One region of the Mangrovibacillus sp. Mu-81 genome, then DNA from elsewhere that is predicted to be linked to it. Evidence: predicted binding sites of a transcription regulator. Region 1 holds the regulator's gene; each other region holds the start of a gene.
The links. Region 1 encodes Rex, which represses fermentation and respiration genes when NADH is low (regulators of the CRP and FNR family bind a similar motif). Its sites were predicted from a motif close to TTGTGAAATATTTCACAA; they were not measured.
Positions count from the first base shown of each region.

Region 1 (5,963 bases):
CAGACATGACAATGGAAGAGATCGATTGCATTGCCGTTACAGAAGGGCCTGGTTTGGTCGGAGCACTGCTGATTGGTGTCAATGCTGCCAAAGCTCTGGCGTTTGCTCATAACAAGCCGTTGGTAGGTGTCCATCATATAGCTGGACATATCTATGCAAACCGGTTAGTGAAAGAAATGAAATTTCCTCTGCTCTCCCTGGTCGTTTCGGGGGGGCACACGGAGATTGTGCTTATGAAAGGGCATGGCTCATTTGAAGTAATCGGTGAAACGAGAGATGATGCCGCGGGTGAAGCGTATGACAAGGTAGCCAGAACGCTGAATCTTCCTTACCCGGGCGGCCCTCATATCGATCGGCTGGCGCAGGAAGGGGAAACGAATCTGGATCTCCCAAGGGCTTGGCTGGAAGAAGGCTCATATGATTTCAGTTTCAGCGGTTTGAAATCAGCAGTTATCAACACGCTGCACAACGCCAAGCAGAAAGGCAAGACCATTTATCCACAAGACCTTGCCGCAAGCTTCCAGGCGAGTGTGATTGATGTACTGGTAACCAAAACAGTGAAAGCGGTAAAGGAGTATAATGTAGAACAATTGTTATTGGCTGGAGGAGTAGCTGCCAATAAAGGACTGCGTGCTGCATTAGAAGAGGCGTTTACAGAACTGGACACAGAACTTATTATCCCTCCATTATCCTTATGCACCGACAATGCGGCGATGATCGCAGCAGCAGGGACAATTCTTTTCGAACAAGGTAAAAGAGGGAACATGACAATGAACGCCAATCCCGGATTGGATATAGAGAATTTTTGATTATAAAAAGCTTCGAGGAGGGTAATTTTGAACCTTTTCGAAGCTTTTTTATTAGTAGAACATATGTTTTTATCAACAGACTGTGGATAAGTTGTTAATAACTTAAGGATAAATGTGAACACCCTGTGAAAAAGATATGGGTAAATAAGCGGGTGGATGTGCATAACTCCCACTCATCTTGTGGATAATGTGGAAAACTTCTATGGATAACGGATATTCAACATCCGCCCTGTGGATAATGATGTGGAACAAAAAAAGGTTTGAGTAACACGGTGTTACTCAAACCTGTGGATTACTGTTCTTCTTGGAGAATCTCTTCTAATTCTGTCCATTCTTCTAACAATTCATCAAGTTCTTCTTTGGAAGCATTCAGTTTGTTATTGATATCTTGGACTTTTTCGTGATCCTGAAAGATATTGGGGTCACAAAGCAGTTCTTCCTGTTCTTCGATGACCGCTTCGAGTATCTCCATTTGAGCTTCAATATCTTCCACTCTTCTTTTTCGCTGCCGTTCAAGCTTTTTCGCTTCTTTATCGATTTTGTGACTTTGTTTCTGCTGAGTGGACGAGGCGGCAGCAGGCTGCCCCTTTTCGGTAAGCTCAAGTGCAGCCAGTTCTTCCTGTTCTTGCAGCTTCTCCATATAATAATTATAATCGCCGAGGTATTCGGTCGAACCGTTTTTAGAGAGTTCAAGCACCTTGGTCGCAATTCTGTTAATGAAATAACGATCGTGAGACACAAACAGAATGGTGCCTGGATAATCGATGAGTGCATTTTCCAGCACTTCCTTACTGTCGAGATCCAAGTGGTTCGTCGGCTCATCGAGTATGAGGACATTCCCTTTTTCCATCATCATTTTTGAAAGGGCAAGACGCGCTTTTTCTCCTCCGCTCAGTGTAGAAACGGGCTTTAAGACATCTTCCCCGGAAAACAGGAAGTTCCCGAGAACGGTTCTGATATCTTTCTCGTTTCTCAGCGGATATTCGTCCCATAGTTCATTGAGCACGGCTTTGTTTGAGGAAAGCTCAGCCTGTTCCTGGTCGTAGTAGCTGATCGAGACATTCGATCCGAATTTATAATCTCCTGAGAGAGGAGCAAGCTTATTCACCAGTGTCTTAAGCAGAGTCGACTTTCCGATTCCATTTGGACCTACCAGAGCAATGCTGTCGCCTTTTTTTACGGAGAAATCAATGTGTCGGGAGATTTCTTCAACATTATCGTACCCAATCGAAAGATCATTTACTTTCAGGACATCATTTCCGCTTTGACGGTCGATCTGGAAAGAGAAGGTGGCTGATTTCTCATCACCTGACGGCCTGTCCATCAGATCCATGCGTTCGAGCTTTTTGCGCCTGCTCTGGGCCATCTTCGTTGTAGATGCACGGGCGATGTTCCGTTGGATGAAATCTTCAAGCTTGGCCACTTCCTGCTGCTGGCGTTCAAACAGCTTCAGATCCTTTTCATAATCTTCAGCTTTTTGCTGCAAGTATTTGCTGTAGTTGCCGAGGAACTTTTTGCTTCGTTTTCGGGAGATTTCATATACCTGGTTGACGACATTATCCAGGAAGTAACGGTCATGGGAAACGATCAGGACGGCTCCTTCATAGCTTTGTAAATACGTTTCGAGCCAGGATAAGGTGGCGATGTCCAGATGGTTGGTAGGTTCATCAAGAATGAGAATATCAGGATTTGTCAATAACAGTTTACCGAGTGCAAGACGGGTCTTCTGTCCTCCGCTCAACGTGGAAATTTTCGTTTCGTAGTCGAAATCCGCGAAGTTCAGTCCGTGCAGGACAGAGCGGATATCCGCTTCGTACTGATAACCGCCAGACTCTTTGAAAGAAACCTGAAGCTCATCGTATTCCTTTAACACGCGCTGGTAAAGTTCTTCATTTTCGTAGACAGAGGGATCGGCCATCTGTTTTTCCAATGCACGCAGCTGCTTTTCCTGAGCTATCAGGTCTTCGAAAACGGTCAGCATTTCTGCCCATATGGAAAGGCCGGATTCGAGTCCCGTGTTTTGGGCAAGGTACCCGATCGTGACTCCTTTTGGTTTCGTGATTTCGCCGGCATCATAAGATAAGTGGCCGGCAATTATTTTTAACAGAGTCGATTTTCCTGCGCCGTTTCGGCCAACGAGCGCTACCCGATCTCTCGTCTGTATTTCAAGTTTGATATTCGAAAGGATGGTTTCTGCACCAAAGTTTTTGATCAGTTGATTCACTTGTAGTAGAATCATGCGTTTCACCTCTATTTCATAGTGCTAGTGTACCGTATTTGAGAGGAAAACGGCAATCATACATATCGATGAATGACTGTTAATCTTCATACATATAGGATAGAATATAGTGTATGATGGGTAGGAGAGCCTGAAAAAATGTTTTTCTGTTCATTTTGGAAGCGTTGTCAGACGGTCCAAAGTAACAGGCTTTGAATAGATGTGGGGGAATGCAATATGAACCAGGATACAACGAAAATTCCACAGGCAACGGCTAAGCGGCTGCCGCTTTATTACCGTTTTATCAAGAATTTATACTCATCCGGCAAACAGAGGGTTTCATCCAAGGAACTAAGTGAAGCGGTGAAGGTGGATTCTGCCACCATCCGCCGGGACTTTTCCTATTTTGGTGCGTTAGGTAAAAAAGGGTATGGATATAATGTTAACTATCTACTCTCTTTTTTCAGAAAGACGCTCGATCAGGATGCACTGACTAAGGTTGTACTGATCGGAGTCGGGAACCTGGGTACGGCTTTTCTTAATTATAATTTTATTAAAAATAATAATACTAAGATAGAAATGGCCTTTGAGGTCGATGAGTCAAAAGTGGGAACCCAGGTGGGAGAAGTACCGGTATTTCATTTGGATGATCTGGAAGAAAAATTGGAGAATCAGAATATTGAAGTGGCAATCCTGACTGTGCCGGCATCTTCTGCTCAGAATATCACAGACAGACTGGTCTCTTCAAAAATCAAGGGTATCCTTAACTTTACGCCTGCAAGGCTGACGGTACCGGATCATATCCGGGTCCATCATATTGATCTGGCTGTAGAGCTGCAATCGTTGGTTTACTTCTTGAAGCATTATTCTGAGGAAGACACGGAAATGTCACAAGATGGAATCATATCGGAATAGCCATTTTACATGAATTGCGATATGATAGAGATGTAAAAAGAGGAGGTGTCTCATTATGCCAGGTCCAGGTAGCCTCGTATTAATCGCTATTGTTGCTTTACTGATTTTTGGTCCTAAGAAATTACCGGAATTAGGGAAAGCATTCGGAAATACTTTACGTGAATTTAAAAATGCAACAAAAGGCTTAGCAGATGATGACGATAAATCAAAAGATGCCAAGTAATAGAGTAGGATGAACGCCATGAGTCAAAGTCAGAAAGACATGACATTGTATGAGCATATAGGAGAATTACAAAAACGACTCATGATTGCAGTCGTTTTCTTCTTGTTGGCGGTCATAGCGGGTTTTTTTCTCGCCGGTCCGCTGATCACGTATTTACAGCATGCCGATGAGGCGAAGAACATGACCATGAATGCCTTCAGGGTGACAGACCCCCTGAAGATTTACATGGAGATGATTATCTTCGTCGCTGTAATCATTACTTCGCCGGTCATCCTCTATCAGGTATGGTCGTTTGTATCACCTGGTCTTTATGAAAGAGAGAGGAAGGTTACACTCAGTTACATACCTGTGTCCGTTCTTCTATTTCTTGGAGGCTTGTCCTTCTCATACTTCATTCTGTTTCCATATGTAGTGAAGTTCATGATGGGACTGTCGGAGAATCTTGAAATCCAGCAGGTCATCGGTATCAATGAGTACTTCCATTTCTTATTTCAAATAACGATCCCGTTCGGTTTTTTATTCCAGCTTCCCGTGGCGATGCTGTTCCTGACGCGTCTGGGGATCGTCACACCAATGGTGATGGCACAAGCAAGGAAAGTCTCTTACTTTGTCCTCTTCATCATTGCCGCTTTCATCACTCCTCCGGATATCATATCCCATTTGATGGTGACAGTGCCTCTATTCATCCTGTATGAAATCAGTATCTGGATTTCAAAGATTGGATATAAAAAGGTACTTGAAGCGGAACAGAAGCTTGAGATGGAACAATACGAAGAAGATAAAAATAAGGATTGATCCCAATGGGACCAATCCTTATTTTTTGTTCTTGAGCTGTTTTCTGATTTTGAAGTGAATCATGACCATTCTGAGCCCCGAACCGAAGTCAAGGGTGGCCAGAAAGACAAGTATATAGGTGAAAAATCCCCAACCATCATCTCTTACATTCTGAATTGCAAAGTATGTGAAAAGTATTCCCAGCAGGAGATAGATCACACCCGAGAATAACGGTGATCTTCTCATAAAAATAATCCTCCAATAAATCCTTGAATTTTTTCAGCTTCATTCATGATCTTTTGAATATCGTCCTTATAGATAGATTGGATTAGAACGACAGATGTATTCATCGCAACATGAGCAAAAATTGGCACGAGTATTCTCTTCGTTCTTACATATAAGAAAGCGAAGGTAAAGCCCATCGCAGAATACAGAATGACATGCTCCGGCTCAAAGTGGGCAAGCGCGAATATAATGGAACTTACCAGCGCCGCAAAGAAGAAATTCATCTTCTCATAAAGGACGCCGAAGATGATCTTACGGAACACGATCTCTTCTAAAATCGGACCGATCACGGCTGCCACAAGCATTGTCACTGGCACCTTTTCGATGATCCCGATGATCATCTGGGTATTCTCGGATCCCATTTCAATCCCGATGGCATATTCAATTTGGATGGCAATGGACTGAGCGAAGAAGGCGATGAAAATCCCTGCAACGGCCCAACCGATCGAACTTCCTGAATTGAGAGGGGCACTGCGCTCAAGCCGCGTACTTGTTTCACTTTTTCGAAGGATGGCCCATACAACAATCAGTGCCAGGGAAAAGCTGATAATCAGCCAATAACCGGGAACAAGCTGCTTGACCTGTTCTGCAGGCTGACCCATCACATCCGTCCCGATTTTATAAAGAAGCGGGACCCCGACAATACTTGAAAGCTGCATGACAATATATGCAATCAATATATATCCAAAATGTTTTTTCAACGTTTCGTCTCCTTTAATCGTCATCTTGTTCAATTCTA
Region 1 is NZ_JBAJHU010000019.1:39,475-45,437, reverse strand. It holds gene tsaD (tRNA (adenosine(37)-N6)-threonylcarbamoyltransferase complex transferase subunit TsaD) at 1-809, shown strand, start outside; gene V6B33_RS21325 (ABC-F family ATP-binding cassette domain-containing protein) at 1,102-3,048, opposite strand; gene V6B33_RS21320 (redox-sensing transcriptional repressor Rex) at 3,265-3,942, shown strand; gene V6B33_RS21315 (twin-arginine translocase TatA/TatE family subunit) at 3,998-4,165, shown strand; gene tatC (twin-arginine translocase subunit TatC) at 4,184-4,960, shown strand; gene V6B33_RS21305 (YdiK family protein) at 4,979-5,185, opposite strand; gene V6B33_RS21300 (CPBP family intramembrane glutamic endopeptidase) at 5,182-5,925, opposite strand.

Region 2 (5,963 bases), on a different contig from region 1:
TAACCTGAAAAAAATTTTAAGACTACACAATAAAAAAAGCCTCCTTGTTGTGAAGGAGACTATCTTGTCGATTCTGTTGTGATGAGGCTGGATGGGGCAAATGATTGAGGACTTTTTTGATAAGGGACTTTTTTCCGGACAGGATGTCGATCCTTCATGATATTCGATAAGACGTGTTTCATGATAAAGCCGTATGTGACCACCGTTAACAAAATAAGAAACCAAACCATTCCATTCCCCACCTTTACTATATTTGGACGTGCAATTGAGAATAATTTTCATGTTCAATTACATCGTATCAAAAACGATAATCATTTTCAATGAGAAATTCATTTTTCTTTTTTGACAGTTCCGATCCATCCGGGTGTCTTAACGTGTACAAGTTCGTAATCTGTTTCAATACTAAGGGCATGTTCTTCTATCGGAATCCTCGTGAAGAGTATGAGTTGGTTGAGAACAGCAAAAATAACCATTGTCCAATAAGCATTGAATAGTAATGGAACAATGATCAATTCGATGGTTACGATAAGATAATTCGGGTGTCTGAACAGTTTATAAGGTCCTGATGCCACTACTTCAGCATACGGAAGAACGATTATTTTTGTATTCCAGAACTTGCCCAGGGAAGAAATGACCCACATTCTTCCCGCTTGAGTGAGGAGAAACACGGAAAGCAGGTATTCCCAAAGAGGATGGATGGCGGTGTGGAAAATTCCTGCCTCTATATAAAGTGAGACAAAAAAAGCAATATGAATCAGCACCATTGCATGATAATGCTTTTGACCGTATTCTTTCGCACCCTGACTTTTCATCCACTTTTCGTTTTTCCTTGCCAATATTAATTCAACGAGCCTCTGTATTGCCAGAACGACGAAGAATACATTGAAGAATACCATCATTCCCACCTCATCAATACTAATTCAGAGCTGAATCCCGGTCCTAATGCAGCACCCAGTCCGATATCACCGATTGCGCAATTATCCTGCAGAAATTCCTTCAACACATAGAAGATCGTGACTGATGACATATTGCCGTATTGTTTCAGGATTTTCATTGCATGCTCAGTCATACTCTCACCGAACCCCAACGCTTCCTGGTAAGCCTCGATCACTTTCTTACCTCCGGGATGCGCAACAAAATGTTTTATCTCATCGATTCCGATCCCCTTGGAATGGATGAATTTCTCCACGTTCGGCCTCAGCCAATTTTTGACGAGAGTTGGAATATCTTTAGAGAATACTACATACAGACCATCATCTTTGATAGTCCACCCCATGACATCGATCGAGTCCTTCAAGGTGGTGGATTGAGTGGCAAAAATGGATGGAAGCGGATTTGTGATACCTTCTATCACCGCGCTTTCATCTCCACATAGGAGAGTGCAGGCCACTCCATCCGCAAATAACGATGTCCCAACCAGATTACTCTTAGAACGGTCACCATGCTGAAATGTCAATGAACATAATTCGATGGATAGGATCAGCACATTCGATTTTGGAAACGCCTTACAGTATTCATACCCCCTGGATATCCCGGCAGCTCCGCCTGCACATCCCAAGCCCCAGATAGGAATTCGCTTTACATGGGGGGAGAAAGGCAGGAGATTCATAATCCGGGCTTCGATGCTCGGGGTTGCCAGTCCCGATGTACAAATAGTGAATATTGCTTCAATATCGTCATAGTTGACGTGATTATTAGTCAAACACTTCTCTATCGCCCTGCTTCCCAACTCTACAGCATTACGGATGAAAAGATCGTTTTTTTCCTGAAATGAATGCGAACTTGCAAACCATTCAAGATCATTTACGAAATACCTGCTTTCAATTTCTCCATTTTCAAATATGGGGAGCAGACGGTCAATATCCTTAAAGCTTTCCGAGAACAGATTGCGGGCAAATTTTGCTGCTTCAGTCTGCGTGATTTTAAAAGGGGGTATTTCCGTCTCAACAGCTACTATCTTTGGCATAACAACCATCCTCCTTATCTCATTCCATATAAGGATAGGTTTACCAGTATGTGAAATAACATGTACTCAGATTCTACTGATTAATAAATTTACAAGATGGCCCTATTCGGAATTATTAACATCCGTGGGCGAGTTTCTCATCCTATTAATAATTGAAGAATGACTGGAACAAAGAAGAGCGGAACAATAGGATGTCCGCTCTTCTTATCCTCTAAAAGGTTAAAAACCTTGAATTGTCATGCCTCCATCGACAAATATTGTCTGACCGGTTACGTAGTTCCCCGCATCAGAAGCAAGAAATACTGCAGGGCCGACCAATTCCTCCAATTCACCGATTCTTTTTAAAGGCGTAACAGATAATATGTCTTCTACATAATCTTTGTTGGTCAGGAGTTCTTTTGTTAACGGTGTTTTAAAATACCATGGACCGATACTGTTTACGTTAATATTATGCTGCCCCCATTCAAATGCCAATACTTTAGTCATTTGAATCATGGCTGCTTTCGTTGCCGCATAAACCACTCCTGTGCGCAGAGCTACATGTCCTGCAACTGATGCAATATTGATGATCTTCCCTCTTCCATTCCCTTTCATAAGATTTCCTATTTCCTGACTCATCATAAAGGCAGATTTCAAATTGGTATCCATGATTGTTTTCCATTCATCATCTGTCACTTCAAAAGCATTTGATCGTATATTCATCCCTGCATTATTAATTAATATGTCAATAGTCAAACCCTGACTTTCTATGTATTGTACAACTGCCCGGATTTCCTCTCTTGATGTAACATCAGTGGGGAGTATATATGCCTTCTGCCCCAATTCATGGATGCGGGCTGCCGTCTCTTCCAAATTTCCCTTCGTGCGTGACAGCAGCACTACATCCGCCCCCGCTTCTGCCAGTCCGATACTAAGTGCCCGTCCTATTCCGCGCCCGGCCCCTGTAATGACAGCTGTTTTATTTTTCAGTGAAAAAGAAGGTAAATACATCCTTGACACTCCTCTCTTTTTTGAATCTTCTATATTTTATCACAACTTCCAGTCTAACAAATAGTGACCTATTCTTTCTTTACCGGTTGTGTATGGACGATAATATGGATCTTTGTGTCAGCCTTTTCTCCGCAAAACGAACACCTTCTGCTCTCATTGAATAATTGACAGCACTTTTTACAATAATATCTTTCCACCGTTCTTCCCCCTGACAAATAAACATACTTCATACATTGTATGTAACACTTTTTTTATTGGAACCGGATCTTTCTCCCGAGTTATTTTCAATTTGTCTTTATGTGAAATACTTCATACTTATTTCACAAATAACCCTTAAAGGTGTGACATTAATCACAGATGGACGGTCGCTCATGGAATTATGATTGAGGTAATCCAATACATCATCAAGAGGTGAAAGGAGTGAGCATGATGACAAATCCTGAATTGAATAAGAAAGCTCATACCAAGGTTGAAGATCAGTCTTCCCTTAAAGGGACGTTTACTTCCGTGTTGCTGCTGGGAGTGTTTCTGGTCCTATCCTGGATTGGAGTTTTTATACTATTCATCAATCGTTTTTAAAAAGGAGCGAATGAACATGCATATGCATCGTTATGAAAAATGGTGGCTGACCCTCGGTACCGGCTCTCTTATTATCTTTTTAATCATTCTCGGGATCAGTGCCTTTCATCAAGGTCATCAACTCCCGAGGGGCGAAGGCTTATATCAACCCTGAACAAGTAGATGATATCGGACCTTTCAATCAGCCGGGGCTGAAAAAAATCGAAGGTGAAGAATGGGATTACGAGCTGGTTATGGTCGCGTCCACCTTTTATATAACCCTGGCGAAGTGGAAGTTCCTAAAAACTCGAAGATAAAAGTTATTGCTACTACAAAGGACGTAATTCATGGCTTTGAGGTAGCCGGAACGAACATCAACATGATGCTTGAACCTGGATATATCAGTGAATATACAACAACACTCGATAAGACTGTTGAATTTTTAATAGTATGCAATGAGTACTGTGGAGTTGGTCATCACACGATGCAATCCATGATTAAGGTGGTGGACTGAAATGTATTTTGGAGATCCATTGGTTTATTTCTGGTAATTGCCGGCCTATAAGGCATGGTATGCGATTATCCCAAAGGTTATTGGAGGTAAAATTTTCTCTGATTCACTGGCAAGATTATCTTTTGTATTATTTCTCTTATTCTCTATCCCCGTCGGATTTCACCATCAGCTGGTGGAACCGGGAATTGATGCATTTTGGAAGTTTCTACAGGTAGTCCTTACATTTATGGTTGTTATCCCTTCATTGATGACTGCCTTCTCATTGTTTGCAACGTTTGAAATGTACGGCCTCTCAACAGGAGCTATTGGTTTGTTCGGATGGTTTAAAACGCTTCCCTGGGGAGATGCACGCTTTTCAGTACCCTTCATCGGGATGGCTGCGTTCATCCCGGCGGGAGCAGGGGGGTTGATCAATGCTTCCAACCAGATGAACCAGGTTATACACAATACAATCTGGCTAACAGGTCATTTTCACTTAACTCCCGCAACTTCTGTGGTGTTGACGTTCTTCGGGATTTCCTATTGGCTGGTCCCTCATTTAACAGGGCGTGTCTTAACGAAAGCGATGACAAGATGGCGATCGTGCAAGCAGTCGCATGGTCAGTCGGAATGGGAATCATGTCAGGTGCTATGCATGCTGAAGGATTATTAGGTATACCAAGACGTTCTTCCTTCTCTGCTTATGGTGGTGCACAGCTGGCCATTGACTGGATCCCTTATCAGATTGCACAAGCAATCGGTGGTACAATTCTGTTTATAGGAATCCTCCCAGTCCTATATATCTTTATTAATCTCGCTTTCTTCGCTCCAAAAGGTGAAGAAGAATTCCCGGTTGGGGAACAAACGGAAGGGGCAAAAAAACTCCTATGGTTCTTGAAAATTGGAAGATCTGGCTTACAGTCCTTGCCGCTCTCATTCTTGCAGCCTATTCTGTACCGTTCATGGATATGTTCCAAAATGGTCCTCGGCCTTCAAAAGGGTTCAGGGTGTGGTAATAAATATAAAAAAGAGTCTGGGACAAAACAAAAAAACAACTGCCTAAAGGCGAACATCATCAGTATTGACCCTGATTACCGCTAATGATTTCCGTGCAAGACTTCGCTTTCCGCGGGTAGCCCGTGAGCCTCCTTTAAATTCGAGGAGTAATTGTCCAGCTGCAGGGCTTAGAGGCACATGACATAAGTCAAACCGACCAAGAAGGCAAAGAACGCCTTCGTGGCCGATTCGCCTTATGCCACACGCCTCTGAGCAAAGCCCTTCCGCTTTTCTGATAGGAGTCTTCGTCTTGCACTCCAATCAACCGCTCGAACAAGCTATATACTAAATGGACATTTGAACAAAGCTAATAAAAAACCCGAACTAATTTGAACTTATAATTCAAATTAATTCGGGTTTTATTCAGACTAAAACACTTTTGTGCCAGCCTCTTTCAACTTTTATCAAAGTGAATATACTTTCGTATACTTTTCAATTAAATATTCAGCCAGATAGGAAGCATTCAAGCCTTCCCCCGTCACATCTTTCAGGATTTCCAGCGGCTTTTTCATTTTTCCCCATCTGTGGACATGGTCTCTCAACCACTCTTTGATAAGGCCAAGATCTCCTTTTTCGAGAAGTTCATCAAAGTCGGGAATGTCTTTTTGCATCGCTTTTCTAAATTGGGCTGCGTACATATATCCCAGCGCATAGGAAGGGAAATACCCGAAGCTGCCGCCTGCCCAATGAACATCCTGAAGGACGCCTTCACCGTCATGAGCAGGCTTGACCCCCAAATACTCTTCGTACTTTTGATTCCAGATTTGCGGAAGGTCCTTCACCTCAAATTCATCATTGAACAATCCCTTTTCAATCTCATAGCGGATGATGATATGCAGCGCATAGGTTAGTTCATCTGCCTCAATTCTGATCAAAGAAGGCTTGGATTCATTGATCGCT
Region 2 is NZ_JBAJHU010000008.1:71,739-77,701, reverse strand. It holds gene V6B33_RS15840 (hypothetical protein) at 60-230, opposite strand; gene V6B33_RS15835 (isoprenylcysteine carboxyl methyltransferase family protein) at 330-899, opposite strand; gene V6B33_RS15830 (type III polyketide synthase) at 896-1,966, opposite strand; gene V6B33_RS15825 (SDR family NAD(P)-dependent oxidoreductase) at 2,186-2,956, opposite strand; gene V6B33_RS15820 (cytochrome c oxidase subunit 2A) at 3,383-3,535, shown strand; gene V6B33_RS22100 (hypothetical protein) at 3,552-3,689, shown strand; gene V6B33_RS22095 (hypothetical protein) at 3,750-4,028, shown strand; partial or broken gene V6B33_RS15810 (cbb3-type cytochrome c oxidase subunit I) at 4,033-5,023, shown strand; gene V6B33_RS15805 (carboxypeptidase M32) at 5,468-5,963, opposite strand, start outside.
Region 2: V6B33_RS15820 (cytochrome c oxidase subunit 2A) is a predicted target of Rex. The motif match lies at 3,254-3,271, and genes of this name have one in related genera.

Region 3 (5,963 bases), on a different contig from region 1:
GACATTTATCATTGCACATCGAATCTCTTCATTAAAACATGCTGACGAGATTCTCGTTCTCGAAAACGGAAAAATTGTTGAGCGAGGTGTCCATGACTTCCTTCTCAAAAATAATGGACCTTATCAGCGAATATACGATATTCAATACAAAGATCAAAAAAAAATACTCCAAGCACAAGGAAGGTAGGTGAGGGGATTGAGCAAGAACTCTAAAGTAAATAAGAATGTCTTAAGCAGGTTTCACTATTCAACCGATCAGGTGATCGACAAGCCTTTTAACTGGGAACAGCTATGGCGTTTACTAACCTATTTAAAGCCATATTCAAAAAAACTGCTCCCCCTTTCGATTATAACCGTACTAATCACAACCGCCATTCGGCTGATTATCCCTATTTTGATCGGGGTCTATACGCTTGACAAAGCGATTCGACAGAAAGATGGAACCCTGCTGTTTACACTGGTGGGCATTATCGCAGGACTCTACGTCATTAATTATATAGCCAACGTACTTCGGATACGCTGGATGAACCAGTTGGGGCAGGGAGTCATTTATGATTTGCGGAAGCATTTATTCAGTCATGTTCAGTGGCTCTCTCATCGCTTCTTCGACCAGCGCTCAGCCGGTTCGATTCTTGTCCGGATCATGAATGATATCAACTCCCTTCAGGAACTATTCACCAATGGTGTCATTAACCTGCTGATGGACATCATTCTTCTGGCCGGGATCATTGTCATCTTATTCACATTGAGTCCGGAACTTACGCTGGCTGTTATGGTCATTCTGCCGATCATGTTCTTTATCTCAACGAGCCTGAGGAAAAATATTCGCAGATCCTGGCAGGATGTACGGATAAAGCAGGCAAAACTCAATTCTCACTTGAATGAGAGCATACAGGGTATTCGCGTGACTCAATCGTTTACCCAGGAAAAAGAAAATATGGCTTTTTTCGATGGCGTAAATACCGAAACCTTCGACAGCTGGAAAACCGCTACAAAGAAAAATGCCATGTTCAGACCGCTTGTGGAGCTGACTAATGCAGTCGGTACAGCAGTCTTGATCTGGTATGGTGCTCACCTCATCCAAGGAGGATCTCTGGAGCTCGGGGAATTTGTCTCCTTCGCCTTCTATCTCGGCATGTTCTGGGAACCGATTTCGAGACTCGGTCAAGTTTATAATCAACTGCTGATCGGTATGGCTTCTTCAGAGCGTATCTTTGAATTTCTTGATGAACAGCCGATTGTCAACGAAAAGCGTGATGCTATCGAGTTGAACGATATCAAGGGAAGAATTCAATTTGAAAATGTTGAATTTTCCTACGATGATAAGAGAAAAGCACTGCAGAACATCAAACTGGAAATGAAAGCGGGGCAGACCGTTGCCCTGGTTGGCCACACGGGCTCAGGAAAAACGACGATTGCGAACTTAATCAGCCGTTTCTACGATCCGACAAATGGCGAGGTGAAGATTGACGGTGTCGATTTGCGTGACGTAACAGTCACCAGCTTGAGAAGTCAAATCAGCATCGTACTGCAGGATACCTTCATTTTCTCCGGAACGATAAAAGATAACATCCGATTCGGACGCCCTGATGCTTCAGATGAAGAAGTACGTAAAGCAGCCGAAGCCATTGGAGCAAACGAATTTATTGAAAAACTTTCGAGCGGGTACGAAACCGAGGTCGAAGAAAGAGGGAATGTCTTATCCGTTGGGGAAAGACAACTACTTTCCTTCGCGCGCGCGCTGCTTGCCAATCCGCGCATCATCATTCTGGATGAAGCCACGGCTTCCATCGACACAGAAACAGAAGTCAAAATACAAAATGCATTGAAAAAACTGCTATCCGGAAGAACAGCTATCATCATTGCCCACCGTTTGTCCACCATACGTGAATCAGATAATATCTTCGTATTGGAGAACGGAAACATCAAAGAATCAGGTAATCATGATGAACTGATGGACCAAGAGGGACATTACTATGAACTTGTGAAGTCGCAGTTTAAGATGCTGGATGCAATGTGATTTGATTTGATAAAGGGACCCTGCACTTTTGGTGCGGGGTTTTATTTTTATTTCAAAAAGATACCCAAACCAAAGTTTGTGAAAAACGTCACAAAATATTCATGTTCAATACTTCACAATCTGTTAAATAGGTTTTATAATAGCCATGGAGTGATATACAGTAACTATTGGCTAATAATTGGTAGGGGGAAAAGCGAATGGAACTAGATAGTGTAATATTAAGTAGAATGCTGACATCCACAACCCTCGCGTTTCATATTATTTTTGCGACGATTGGTGTAGGTGTGCCGATTATGATTTCGATTGCTGAGTTTGTGGGGATCAAACGCAATGATCCTCATTATATTTTGTTGGCGAGAAGATGGGCGAGAGGGTTTACGATCACTGTCGCTGTAGGGGTAGTTACGGGTACGGCGATCGGGCTTCAACTTTCCATGTTGTGGCCGGCATTCATGCAGGTAGCCGGGCAGGTTATAGCGCTGCCACTTTTTATGGAAACATTTGCGTTTTTCTTTGAAGCTATCTTTCTTGGAATCTATTTATATACGTGGGACCGCTTTAAGAATAAGTGGATTCATTGGTTATTGACGATTCCTGTCATGATCGGGTCTTCGGCTTCAGCACTATTCATTACGACTGTGAATGCCTTTATGAATACGCCTCAAGGCTTTGAGCTGAGTGACGGGAAAGCTATCAATATTGATCCGATTGCAGCGATGCTGAATCCGGCGACACCTACGAAGGTGTTACACGTATTGACAACTGCTTATTTAACGTCTGCTTTAATCCTGGCGGGTATCACCGCTTTTGCGATTTTAAAGAAGAAGGGAAGCGAATATCATCGCAAGGCCCTGCGGTTAACGATGGTCTCGGCTCTTATATTTGCGTTTGCAACAGCTTTGGCAGGCGATTTGTCGGCCAAGTTCCTTGCTGAATACCAGCCTGAGAAATTGGCTGCAGCTGAGTGGCATTTTGAAACGGAGAAGAATGCCGATCTTATTGTGTTCGGTACGCTGGATGACAACAATGAAGTACACAATGAGATAAGGATTCCCGGGTTCCTCAGCTTTTTAGCCGGGAGTTCGTTTGATACTGAAGTGATTGGTTTGAATGAGACTCCAGAGGATGAGAGACCTCCATTGTGGATTCACTATTTATTTGATCTGATGGTATCAATCGGATTTTACAGTATGTTCATTTCAGCATTGTTCATCTTGTGCTGGAGATGGAAGAAAGGGAATGAGTGGAATAAACCTCTTTTATGGGGAATCGTGGCAAGCGGCCCGCTGGCCATGCTAGCAATCGAGTTCGGATGGATATATGCAGAAGTAGGGCGCCAACCATGGATTCTCAGAGGATATATGAAGGTCGCGGATGCGGCGACCAAAGCTGATGGAGTCGGTCTGACGTTTATGATGTTTGTCGCCTTATACATTCTGTTAGGAGTTTTATGTGTGATTGTACTGATCAAGATGTTTAAGAATAAACCGGCTGAAGCTGAATTGGAACAACGGTTTCCAAATCGCACCGAATAATCTGGTGAGCCTTTTTACGAAAAGTTTTAAAGAGGGGCTCTCAGCTTTAAAGAAAGATTAATGAGGGAGGAATGGCTATGAGTCTGGAAATTTTGGGGATCACTGTGTTGTGGGTTTTCCTTTATGGTTATCTAATTGTGGCGTCCATCGATTTCGGTGCCGGATTCTTTGCCTTTTATGGAAGGTTGAAGAATAAAGAGCATACGCTGAATGTCTTGATCAGCCGATATTTGTCACCTGTATGGGAAGTGACTAATGTCTTTTTTGTTTTCTTTTTCGTGGGGTTGGTCGGATTTTTCCCCGATGCCGCATACTATTATGGAACAGCCCTGTTGATACCGGGGAGTTTAGCCATTATATTGCTCGCAATCCGAGGGAGTTTCTATGCATTCAATAATTACGGCTCAAAAGAGAATATTGTATATCTATTTCTTTATGGAGCGACAGGGTTGTTGATTCCCGCTTCGTTATCAACAGCCATGACGATTTCTGAAGGAGGATTTCTCGAAGTCACCGACGGCACTGTTAAATTTTTGGCAGGTGAATTGTTTACAAGTCCTTATTCCTGGAGCGTAGTTGTTCTGTCCATTGTGTCAGTCTTGTTTATAAGTGCTGCGTTTTTGACGTATTATGCAGACCGTGCCGGAGATATGGATTCGAGAGAAGTGTTGAGGAAATTTTCACTGTTTTGGAGCCCTCCTGCGATTATAGCGAGTTTATTGGTATTTGTCGGACTAATGGAGCATAATAATGAACATTTCATGAATGCGCTTGATATCTGGTGGATGTTCGGCCTATCATTAGTCAGTTTTTTTGCAGCAATATATCTGATTTACAAACGGAAGAAATTCGGTACTGCTTTTGTTTTCGTCATGCTGCAGTTCTTCTTTGCTTTCTTTGGGTACGGTGCTTCCCATTTACCTTATATTTTGAAGCCGTTCATTACGATTGAATCGAGTGTAACCAACCCTGCAATGGGGATGGCTCTTGTCATTGCCTTTATCGCGGGCCTGTTGTTATTGATACCGTCATTGATCCTGCTGATGAGACTGTTCTTATTTGATGCAGAATACGTTAAAGGAAAGAAATAGATCTTTTACTGTCAGCGAAATGACTTGTGACCCGTGGAAAACGGTTCTTTCGGTTAGACTTAATTTTCGCTTTTTCATCTCATATAACTATATAATTCAGAACTTCATGCTAAAATATAGATTATAATGTCATTGGGAGATTTGGGGGAATGTATCGTGAAAAAAGAATTTGTAGTGATAGGATTGGGACGGTTCGGCGGAAGCATCGTGCGATCTTTGGCTGAACAGGGGATGGAAGTGATGGCAATCGACCAGGATGAAGACAAAGTGAATGAATTCTCATCGATTGCATCTCATGCAGTTGTGGCCGATTCGACTGATGAATCCGTTTTAAAGAGCCTTGGTATAAGAAACTTCGATCACGTGATTGTGGCGATTGGGGACGATATTCAATCAAGTGTTCTGACAACGCTCATGCTGAAGGAAATAGGTGTGAAAAAGATAACTGTCAAAGCGCAGAATGATTACCATGAGAAAGTATTGAGGAAAATCGGGGCAAACCAGGTCGTACATCCAGAACGGGATATGGGACGGAGGATTGCTCATAATATCGTATCTAATAACGTACTGGACTACCTTGAACTTTCTGATGAACACTCAATCATGGAAATTGTAGCAAATGATCAGTTAGTCGGGAATACGTTAATTGATCTTGATATCCGTGCTAAGTATGGAATTAATATTGTAGCCATTAAAAGGGACCGGGATATTATCGTTTCTCCTCAAGCAGACGAACAAATAAGAGTGGGGGATATCCTGATCGTCATTGGTGCGGATACAGACATTAATCGTTTTGAAAAGAAGCTGTTTTCCCTGTAAGACGAAAGAAAGGCTGAGCGTAAATTAAAATTTACGCTCAGCCTTTTTTATTAAACTTCCATGATGATCGGTAAAATCATCGGACGTCTTTTGGTTTTCTCATATAAGAATGGTGCCAATGTGTCTGTGATTTCATTCTTGATTTCGGACCATTGTGAAGTCCTTCTTTCGAGAACTTTGTTTAAGTGTTTGGAAATCAGGTTTTGAGCCTCGTTGATAAGATCTCCTGATTCACGCATATACACGAATCCTCTGGAAATAAGGTCAGGACCTGAAGCAATCTTGAATTCTTTCATATCAATGCTGACGACAACAATGACAAGTCCTTCTTCAGATAGAATGCGGCGGTCACGCAATACGATATTTCCGATATCTCCAATTCCGCTTCCATCGATGTACACATTGCCAGAAGGTATCTTACCTGCCACCTGTGCAGAATCATTGCTCAATGCAAGTACTTCGCCGTTGTCCATGATGAAGCAGTTACCTGCTTCGACT
Region 3 is NZ_JBAJHU010000003.1:259,789-265,751, forward strand. It holds gene V6B33_RS08460 (ABC transporter ATP-binding protein) at 1-187, shown strand, start outside; gene V6B33_RS08465 (ABC transporter ATP-binding protein) at 197-2,020, shown strand; gene V6B33_RS08470 (cytochrome ubiquinol oxidase subunit I) at 2,218-3,555, shown strand; gene V6B33_RS08475 (cytochrome d ubiquinol oxidase subunit II) at 3,633-4,646, shown strand; gene V6B33_RS08480 (potassium channel family protein) at 4,803-5,465, shown strand; gene rnjA (ribonuclease J1) at 5,516-5,963, opposite strand, start outside.
Region 3: V6B33_RS08470 (cytochrome ubiquinol oxidase subunit I) is a predicted target of Rex. The motif match lies at 2,097-2,114, and genes of this name have one in related genera.